Regions from separate parts of the Bacillus sp. CPT56D-587-MTF genome, predicted to be linked through region 3. Evidence: riboswitches for the same ligand, from Rfam matches in the RefSeq annotation. Region 3 holds a riboswitch; each other region holds the start of a gene.
The links. A riboswitch is a leader RNA that binds a small molecule or an ion and turns the genes downstream of it on or off. The one in region 3 is predicted to bind lysine.
Positions count from the first base shown of each region.

Region 1: linked by a shared signal. The riboswitch ahead of AC3WVZ_RS13680 (amino acid permease) and the one ahead of AC3WVZ_RS07725 (aspartate kinase) in region 3 are both predicted to bind lysine.
Region 2: linked by a shared signal. The riboswitch ahead of AC3WVZ_RS02585 (amino acid permease) and the one ahead of AC3WVZ_RS07725 (aspartate kinase) in region 3 are both predicted to bind lysine.

Region 1 is NZ_JBYTEF010000001.1:2,665,536-2,668,824, reverse strand. It holds gene AC3WVZ_RS13685 (iron-sulfur cluster biosynthesis family protein) at 1-126, opposite strand, end outside; gene AC3WVZ_RS13680 (amino acid permease) at 241-1,707, opposite strand; lysine riboswitch at 1,820-2,013, opposite strand; gene AC3WVZ_RS13675 (GNAT family N-acetyltransferase) at 2,334-2,783, shown strand; gene AC3WVZ_RS13670 (sulfite exporter TauE/SafE family protein) at 2,820-3,289, opposite strand, start outside.
Region 2 is NZ_JBYTEF010000001.1:492,682-495,970, forward strand. It holds gene AC3WVZ_RS02580 (ABC transporter permease) at 1-161, opposite strand, end outside; gene AC3WVZ_RS02585 (amino acid permease) at 222-1,646, opposite strand; lysine riboswitch at 1,794-1,975, opposite strand; gene racE (glutamate racemase) at 2,177-3,007, shown strand; gene AC3WVZ_RS02595 (DUF3626 domain-containing protein) at 3,118-3,289, shown strand, end outside.
Region 3 is NZ_JBYTEF010000001.1:1,468,966-1,472,254, forward strand. It holds gene AC3WVZ_RS07720 (VOC family protein) at 1-24, opposite strand, end outside; gene AC3WVZ_RS07725 (aspartate kinase) at 254-1,483, opposite strand; lysine riboswitch at 1,686-1,872, opposite strand; gene AC3WVZ_RS07730 (DoxX-like family protein) at 2,066-2,974, shown strand; gene AC3WVZ_RS07735 (DUF4166 domain-containing protein) at 2,979-3,289, shown strand, end outside.

The DNA.
Region 1 (3,289 bases), 1.2 Mb from region 3:
TAAATCGACATCAACGAAAATACTACAGGAGTTTGTCATTGTTCCTCTAATGCGAATGATCTTTTTGTCTTCACGTTCTAATCTATGTATAGCTGCTTTTGCTTCATCAGTAATGCGAATGTTCATTGTATCCCAACCTTTTATTTATATTTCTTCTATTATGGCAAAAACAGGAGCAATAGGGAAGGAAAGAGGTTTGCAACAAAAAACGAGCAAACAAATTTGTTTGCTCGTTTCACTTTATTTTAGTTCACATTTATCAAGTGGAATCACTTTTGTTTTTTTCGTAAATTTATATCCTAACCATAGTACTAAGAAGAGTGGTAAACCGATGTAAGAAACGAGTACGCCATTCCAATCGATTGATTCACCCATAAATGCGCCGTAGTTTTGTCCTAAAATTACGATGATACAAAGTGTAAATGCGAAGATTGGACCAAATGGGAACCATTTTGCTCTATATGGTAAGTCATTTAAATCTTTTCCTTGTGCGATATACGCTTTACGGAAACGGTAATGACTAATTGCAATGCCGACCCAAGCGATAAAGCCAGACATTCCTGATGCATTTAATAACCAAATGTATACAACACCGTCACCGAATAAAGAAGCAATGAAAGCGATACTACCGACAATTGATGTTACGATTAATGCGTTAACAGGTACACCGCGGCTATCTAATTTACCAAGAAACTTTGGTGCTTTTCCTTGGCGAGCTAAATCCCAAAGCATACGAGTTGATGCATACATACCAGAGTTACCAGCAGATAGTACTGCCGTTAAAATAACAGCGTTCATAACAGAAGCAGCAAAGGCAACGCCCGCTTTTTCAAAAATAAGTGTAAACGGACTTACTGTAACATCACTTGCAGCAAGGCTTTCAGTTGTATAAGGAATTAATAAACCGATAACGAGAATTGCAAGGATATAGAATAAAAGAATACGCCAAAAGATTGAACGAATCGCTTTCGGAATATTACGCTCTGGATCAGAAGTTTCACCAGCAGCTACTCCTAATAGTTCAGTACCTTGGAATGAGAAACCAGCTGCCATAAACACACCGATAATTGCCATGATACCGCCGTTAAATGGTGCATCTGCAACAGTGAAGTTTTTAAATCCAACCGTTTCACCGCCCATAATTCCAAAAATCATCATGAAACCAACAATTAAAAAGATAATAATCGTAACTACTTTAATAAGTGCGAACCAATATTCAGATTCACCAAACCCTTTAACAGATAAGTAGTTTAAAAGGAAAATAATAGCTAAACATAATCCGCTCCAAATAAGAGAAGGGGTATCTGGGAACCAAAATTTCATAATTAATGTTACGGCTGCAAGTTCAGCAGCAATCGTAATTGCCCAGTTATACCAATAGTTCCATCCAAGTGCAAAGCCAAGTGATGGATCAACAAATTTTGTTGCATACGTACTAAAAGATCCAGTAACAGGCATGTAAGCTGCAAGTTCAGCTAAGCTTGTCATTAAAAAATAAACCATAATTCCAATTGCGGCGTATGCAATTAATGCGCCACCAGGTCCAGCTGTATGGATGACACCACCACTGGCAAGAAATAGTCCGGTACCAATTGTACCACCGAGAGAAATCATCGTAAGGTGACGAGATTTTAATCCGCGTTTTAATTCACCTTGTCCTTGTGTAGTTTGCGTTTTAGAGGTAGATTGATTTGTTGCGCTATTCATGTTCAACACTCCTTTTCTTGTAGGTTAGGAAGGAGCGGGGGAGAAAAATACAAAAAACCGCCAAAGGAATTTGGCGGAACGTTTCACAAATAACCACCCCATCATACCCTTCCGTTAAGATAGCACCCCACGTTTACACGGTAATTTTGTAAACGTGACAGTTCTGTTCCTTTCGGAGACAGCCCCAGCTCATATTTCCAGAGAAGAAATATAAACTTCGGCAACTTTTCCTTTCAAACGGAGTCAGCTGACATTCTCTGTGTCTCGTCCGTTTTACTATTAAAAGTCGCAACCTCTACCTCATCGGATTGATGAGGATTTATATATTGCTAAGATTTTTAATATATGGCAATTGTAATGACTTTCTGAATATATTGCAAGATATTTTGTTAGGAAAAGTCAAAGAATATCGGTTATTGTATAGGAAACGCTTGCAAAACTCCACCCGAACCTACTATTATGTAGCAATAAGCAAAGAAAAAATTGTTATACAAATGTTTCGCAAAAAATATTGAAAAACCCTCTAAATTAAAAGAAAATTCAGAAAAATATAATTCGACATTCATAATAAAGTCATATTATTTGTTATAATTAGGGTAACGTTTAAGCAAAAAGGGGAAATCAAAATGAAATTAGAAACAGAAAGGCTCTATATAGTGCCGTGTACAGAAGAGAGGATTCAAGTCGCTAACGAGCAAGGATATAATAGCGGTCCGCATATTGTAGGGCATGTAAAGAATGTAAAAAAAGATGCAACTTTATTACCATGGGGGGCGTGGTATGTTCTTCGAAAAGAAGACGATAGCGTTTTAGGTGATATTGGGTTTAAAGGGAAACCAAACGAGGATCAAACAGTAGAAATTGGCTATGGATTCATTGAGAAATATTGGAATCAGGGCTATGCAACAGAAGCTGTAAAAGAACTAATCGATTGGGCTTTCAAAACAGGTGAGGTAGAAACAATAATTGCAGAGACACTTCTAGATAATTATAGTTCGATGCGTGTTTTAGAAAAGTTACATATGAAGAGAGTAAATGCTACAGAAATGATGATTAATTGGAAAATAGAAAAATAAAAAATACCGCTCTAAATTGAGCGGTATTTTTTATAGTTATGGTAGCATTTGCTTCTGATCATTCGGATACTCAGCCGTTGACGTATTAGGACGATTGGAATGATTACGAACAGCAATGAAAATAGAAATAATAACGACAAGACCAACTGCAACGTAAGAAAGTGAAATAATAGTTGGATCCACTTTAAATGTAGTAAGCAGTGTACGAATGTTTGTAAAGATAATAAGACCACCAACTAATACGCCAAGTAAATGAGAAGGAACGATGCGAACTAGCCATGCCGCGATTGGTGCCGCTACGATACCACCGAGCATGAGAGAAAATACCCAAACCCAGCTTACTTGTTCCCAGCCAAGTGAGATGAAGAAGCCGATTGTTGCAGCGAGTGAAACAGGAAATTCACTCGTATCTACAGATCCAATAACTTTTCTAGCTTCATTTCCTCTTGCTAGAAGAACAGGTGTCGTAATCGGCCCCCAACCACCGCCACCAGTTGAATCAACGA
Region 2 (3,289 bases), 980 kb from region 3:
TTAGAAGGAGATGCTTTTAGAAACTGAGCATAATAATATGCACCAACGCATGAAATAAAGATAAAGCTATATAGTAAACCGTTAATCATACGTGCAAAGTATGTAATGATATTTTGAATATGTTGTTGGAAGCGACAGCTCCATAGCGATTCGATTGACATGTTTTTCACCTCTTTGTTCTATTATATATGTTTTACAAAAGAAAAAACGAGCAAATTGCGTTATGCAACTTGCCCGTTTTTCTTTTCGTTATTTTTTTTCTGATCACGATTCATTAATGGATAGAAAGCAAATCCGATTACGAATAAACCAATTCCGAGAAGGAACGTTTTTATATCGGATGCGCCCGTTTTAATAACCCATAGTGCGTAGCAAAGTGCGATAACTGCGACTATGCCATCTGTAATTCTTGCCCGCATTTCATTTTTATATGTTTCACCAGTTGCGACTAGTTTTAACTGGAAGATTGGTGAAACGAGATATGGAATGAGGTAGGCTAGTGTCGATACGGTAATAACGAATGTATAAGCTTCCGCAATGGTTCCTGATAATGTTGAGAATAGGAATACTTGCGACATAATGTTTGTTAATCGTAATGAGTAAATTGGACTTCCTTTTTTATTTGTTTTTGTGAAGAAGGAAGGGAAGAAACCTTCTTTTGCTGCTTGATAAGGTACTTCTGAGCTTAATAAAATCCAGCCTAAGATAGAACCGAACAGGGAAGTAAGAGCAAGTAATGCCATCAGTTTCCCGCCGCCGTGACCCATTGCAGCGTTTAGTGCATCTGCTAATGGACGTTCAGAAGCTTGTAATTTATCAACGTGAAGTACACCCATTGTTAAAATTGTGATTCCTAAGTAGATGGCAACTGTAATAAGTAATCCCGCAACTGTTGCGCGTTTTACCGTTTTGGGAGAAACAGCACGGTTTGATAAAAGAACAGCTGATTCAATTCCGATAAACGCCCAAAGTGTTGTAAGAGCAGCTAAATTCACTTGTGAAAGAAGACCGTGTGATGCCCCTGATTTATCAATCATCGGTGTATACCATTGTCCAAATTTAGAAGCTTCGAATGCAAATAACGTAACGACGATGAATAAAAGGAATCCAGTTACTTTCGTTGTTGTTGCTAAGAAGTTTAGTTTTCCAGCTCCGCTTACACCGTTTGTTAATATAATATGAGTTCCCCAAAGTAAGATGGAACAAATCGTAAATGTAATTAGTTTTCCGACTTCTACGTTAAACGAGCCGATTGAAAATAGTAGTCGCGTATCTTTCATAATTGGGAAGAAGAGTGATAAATATCCCGCAAATGATGTAATGATGGCAACGTTACTTGCCCAGTTTGCAACCCAATATCCCCATACCATACTGAAGCCAGCCATTTTTTTCTTTTTTGGTGTTGAGAATAAAGCATATGCATGACTTTGTGGCCCTGTCGTTAAATCAGGACGACGAATTGCTAAATTACCGAAAACAAGAGCTAGCATTAAAACACCAAACCCTGTAGTTAACCAAGCTAAAGTGACACCGAGTGGGCTTGCTGTTTGTGCCAACGTACTTGGCACCATGAAAATACCAGCGCCAACCATGTTACCGACAACGAAAGCTGTTAGTACCCAAAAGCCCCATTTTTTTTGTTGCATAGAAAATACCTCCAAAGTTAGTATAACCAAGTCAAGCGAGGAGATATGTATGTCTTCCTGAGTCAGGAAGAGAAGTCCCAAACAAAACAAAAAAAGCACGTAATTTGCCGCTACATGCTTTCTATCTTATAAGAAACCCACGACATACCTCTCGATAGCTCTCCACAAACGAAACGTTTGTGACAGTTCTGCACTTATTAAATGCAGACCCAGCAAGCGTGCATGGTGGACACGACTTACTTCGGCAACCATTCCTTTCTCATTCCGTCATCAATGCCACTACATCTCCTGAAATGATACTCTTAATGATTGCAACCTCTACCTCACCGAGATACGAATGAGGATTTAAATATTAAATTAACGTCTTTAAGAGTAACAAATGAATTTTTATACGTCAATGGATATAGTAATAATCAGATTATAGAGAAGAGTTTGTGATTAAAAGTAAGAGGGGTTGTTATGTGATATTTGAATTTTCGTAATATAATACATATTATTAGCGCTAGATGATTGAAAAGGGGATGAAGTAAATGTCTGTATGTCATAAACATTCAGTAATAGGTGTGCTAGATTCGGGAGTTGGGGGATTAACAGTTGCGAGCGAAATTATAAGACAATTGCCTAAAGAAAGCATTTATTATATTGGTGATAATAAGCGTTGCCCGTATGGACCAAGAAGTGTAGAGGAGGTGCAATCTTTCGTATTTGAAATGGTTGAGTTCCTCAAACAGTTTCCATTAAAAGCGCTAGTCGTAGCATGTAATACTGCTGCAGCTGCTGCATTGACTGAGCTGCAAGAAGCACTTTCCATTCCAGTTATTGGCGTTATACATCCAGGAGCAAGAGCGGCAATTAAAGTAACAAAGAAAGGGGAAATCGGGGTAATTGGAACTGTAGGTACGATAAAATCTAATATGTATGAAAAAGCATTACACGAGCTGGATACATATTTGGAAGTGCATAGCTATGCTTGCCCGACTTTAGCCACAGTTGTAGAAAATCAATTAGAAGATACAGCATATGTCACGCAGCAAGTGAAACAAGCTTTACTTCCATTAACGAAAGAAGATATAGATACGTTAATTCTTGGATGTACGCATTATCCACTTTTAGAGTCCTATATAAAAAAGGAACTAGGAGAAGATATAACGATTATTAGTTCTGCAGAAGAAACGGCGATAGAGTTAAGCACCATTTTACAGCACAAAGGAATTTTGTCTGACAATCTGAATCCGAAGCATCGTTTTTTTACAACGGGATCTGTTTTATCATTTGAACATATTGCTGAGCGATGGCTAGGGTATCAAATTTCTGTAGAATGTGTACATTTGCCTATGAAAAATGCGTGTATGCATAATTAAGATTTAGTAAATTACGTTTTTAAATAAATTAGGTTCGTTTCATAAGAAGGAAAGAATAAGCTTTTAATTGAAATCATTAAGGTCATTTTAATTAAAGGAGAGGTTTGATTATGGAATTATCAAGATCTCAATTATTTGCTTTGGAGTATATTTCAAAATATGCAGAGAACGAAAAACGTGAGGCTAACGCAACGATTAATCATATACTTAAAATGTCTAATATTACAGATGAAATATTTGAAGAGGCTGTCGCTAATTTAAAATCTCACGCAAGGATTGCTT
Region 3 (3,289 bases):
TCGTAGTAATTTGTTTTTTGCCATAGTCTTATCTCCTTATGTATAAAAGTTTATTATTTAATTATCCTCATAATTATACTACTAAGTAGTTACAAATTCCTTTCAGTCAAAAACACCTTGTCACAGTATAGGAAAATGTGACAAGGTGTTTTTTAATATATCATATAGCATCTTGTTAACGAATAGCTTTTTATTTAATAGGAAGGAAGTAGATTAATATGTTTTTTTTATAAGCGTTACTAAACATATCAAATTAGCTCATTTGCACGAAAGGCTCAATTTTCGCCATAAATGATTGATGCAGCGCCTCAACGCCTGTTACTAAATGAAGGCGGTCAATAACGACAGACACTTTAATTTCTGATGTACTTACCATTTTAATATGAATATCTTCTTCTTTTAAAGTAGTGAACATATTTGCAGCGACACCTGGGTTAGATACCATGCCAGATCCTACGATTGATACTTTTGCTAAATGATTTTCATATTCTACTGCTTCATAGTGAAGTGCCTCTTGATTTTGTTCCAATACTTCTAATGTTTCTCTTAAATCATTAGAATGGATGGAGAAGGAGAGATGAACAGTTCCTTCATTTGTAATACTTTGAATGATGATATCTACATTAATATGTGCCGCTGCTAATGTAGAGAAAACAGTTGAAAGTGAACCTTGTTCTAATCCTTTCACTGTGATGCGTGTAATATTATCTTCAAATGCAATACCTTTAACGATTGATTGTTGTTCCATGTTACATTCTCCTTTTACAATTGTTCCGTTTTCTTGTTCCATACTTGAGCGAACTTCTAAAATGACATTATGATTTTTAGCAAACTCAACAGCACGCGGGTGTAATACACCAGCACCGAGGTTTGCAAGTTCTAACATTTCGTCATAAGAAATTTCATCTAATTTGTAAGCATCTTTTACAACTCGTGGATCCGTCGTATATACGCCGGTCACATCTGTGTAAATATCACATTTTTTTGCGTTTAGTGCAGCAGCTAATGCGACAGCAGTTGTATCAGAACCGCCTCGTCCAAGCGTTGTAATTTCAAAATCTTCACTGACTCCTTGGAAACCAGCTACAATAACAATCGTACCTTCAGCAAGATAAGATTGAATACGATCTGTATGAATGTCAGTAATCCGTGCACTACTATGTACAGATTCTGTCGTAATACCTGCTTGCCACCCTGTTAATGAAATTGCATGATAGCCTTTTGCTTGCAGTGCCATTGTTAATAATGAAATAGTTACTTGTTCTCCTGTAGATAGAAGCATATCCATTTCACGTTTACTTGGATTTTCTGTGATAGCGTTAGCGAGTGCGACAAGTTCATCTGTGCTTTTTCCCATTGCTGAAACGACAGAGACAATGCTATGACCTCGTTCATATTCTTCAATAATTAAATTTGCTACATGTTGAATGCGTTCGACGCTTCCGACAGAAGTGCCACCAAATTTTTGAACAATTGTTTCCATTACAAATTCCTTCTTTCGTCTATTTTTAAGAATAGATTAGGAAATATATCAATCCCAATACTCCTGTAGTTACCAGAAAGACAAACAAAAAACACCATCTCAAATAAGTGAGGATGGTGCTGTTACAGGAAAAGGGAAACAGAAAACGGAGCTAATAAAAAAACCGCCAAAAAAGGAATATCATAAAAAATGATATCTCTTTTTTGTAGATAGCTCTTCATACGTACACGTCTGTACATATGACAGTTCTGTTTCTATTCGAAAACAGCCCCAATTGATAAATGCAGAGAAATTTATCAATTTCGGCAATACTTCCTTTCATCTAAGTTCATAGATATCTCTGTGTCTCCATTAGAATACTCATAAGTATCGCAACCTCTATCTCACGTTTTAGGCGAGAGTGTTTGATTTATGAAGTTGTTGGTAACATTTGTTTTATAATAATTTAAATTTTTCGGGGAATCAAGTGTTTTATATATATTTTAAAAATTCTTTCTTTTTTCTGAGGAAGTTTGTGAAAAATGTAGCAAAATAAATTCATTGCATGTACATTAAACTTATAGTGCATAGGAGGTGGGGAGAATGAAAAGGAAACAGCCTATTTATGTTGCGACAAAAATGAACACGACGATGGGAAAATTATGGGAATATACGCAAGAACCAGCTATACATACAGAGCGGGATGCTCGCTTTACTGAAATTTCGTATTTAGAGAAAAAAGAAGGAGAACCACAGAAGTTTTTGTATAAAACAAAGATTGGATTTGGGCTTGAAATAGCTGGAGAAGGGGAATCAATAGGTGAAATAAGAAAAGAAACTGGTGAAAGAATTTCTTCTTTAAAATTTTGGACGGATAATACATTATCTCTTATTCAAATAGGACGTGGTTATTGGAAGTATACGCCAAATAAAGAATACATCCATTTTGAGACACAATATGATTATGATACAAGATTTGGTCATGTAGGGAATGTAATAGATTGCTATATATTTCGGCCGTTATTAGGTTGGGCGACTGCTTGGAGTTTTGATGCTTTAAAATTATGGTTAGAAAAGGGGCTTCATCCTAGGTTACTAATTAGAAGAACAATGACGTATTGGCTCGTATGTTTTTTATTTGCTTTTGTATGGATATATCAAGGGATAGTGCCAAAACTACTGTTTACTCATTTAGAAGAAGTAAAGATGCTTTCTGTATTAATCGGTTCAAATGAAAGTAGTATATGTATACTTAAAATAATTGGGATGTTAGAAATAATTTTCGGCGTCGTATGGCTGTTGCCAATAATAAAACGAAAATTATTTATACTGCATATTATTGTATTACTAGTTTTAACGTTAGCAGCAGGATTTACGAATATTGCAAGCTTTACAGGGCCGTTTAATCCGATTACATTAAATGTTCTTCTAATGGGGTTATCAATTGTCGGTTATATAAATAGTTTCGATTTACCAAGCGCGAAAAATTGCAAGAGGGCGAGAAAGGGATAAGTGTATGGCTAATATGTATGAACGATTATTAGGGGATACCTATAAAAATCTTCATCCTGAATTGCAGAAGCGTTATGCGATTACAGAAGAGAATAGTTTTACAGGGGAAGGAAAAATGGATGAAATTTACGGTGGCTCTTTTTTCGTGAAATTTATATTGAAAATTACATCGAAGTTTCGAATGTTTTTCTCGGAACGAGGAGAGGAAATTCCATTTACGATACAAAACATAGCTGAGCGAGATGAATATGGACGAGAATTAGTAAGGTGGAACCGTACTTTTTATTTCCATAATAAGAAAAGATATTTTAATGC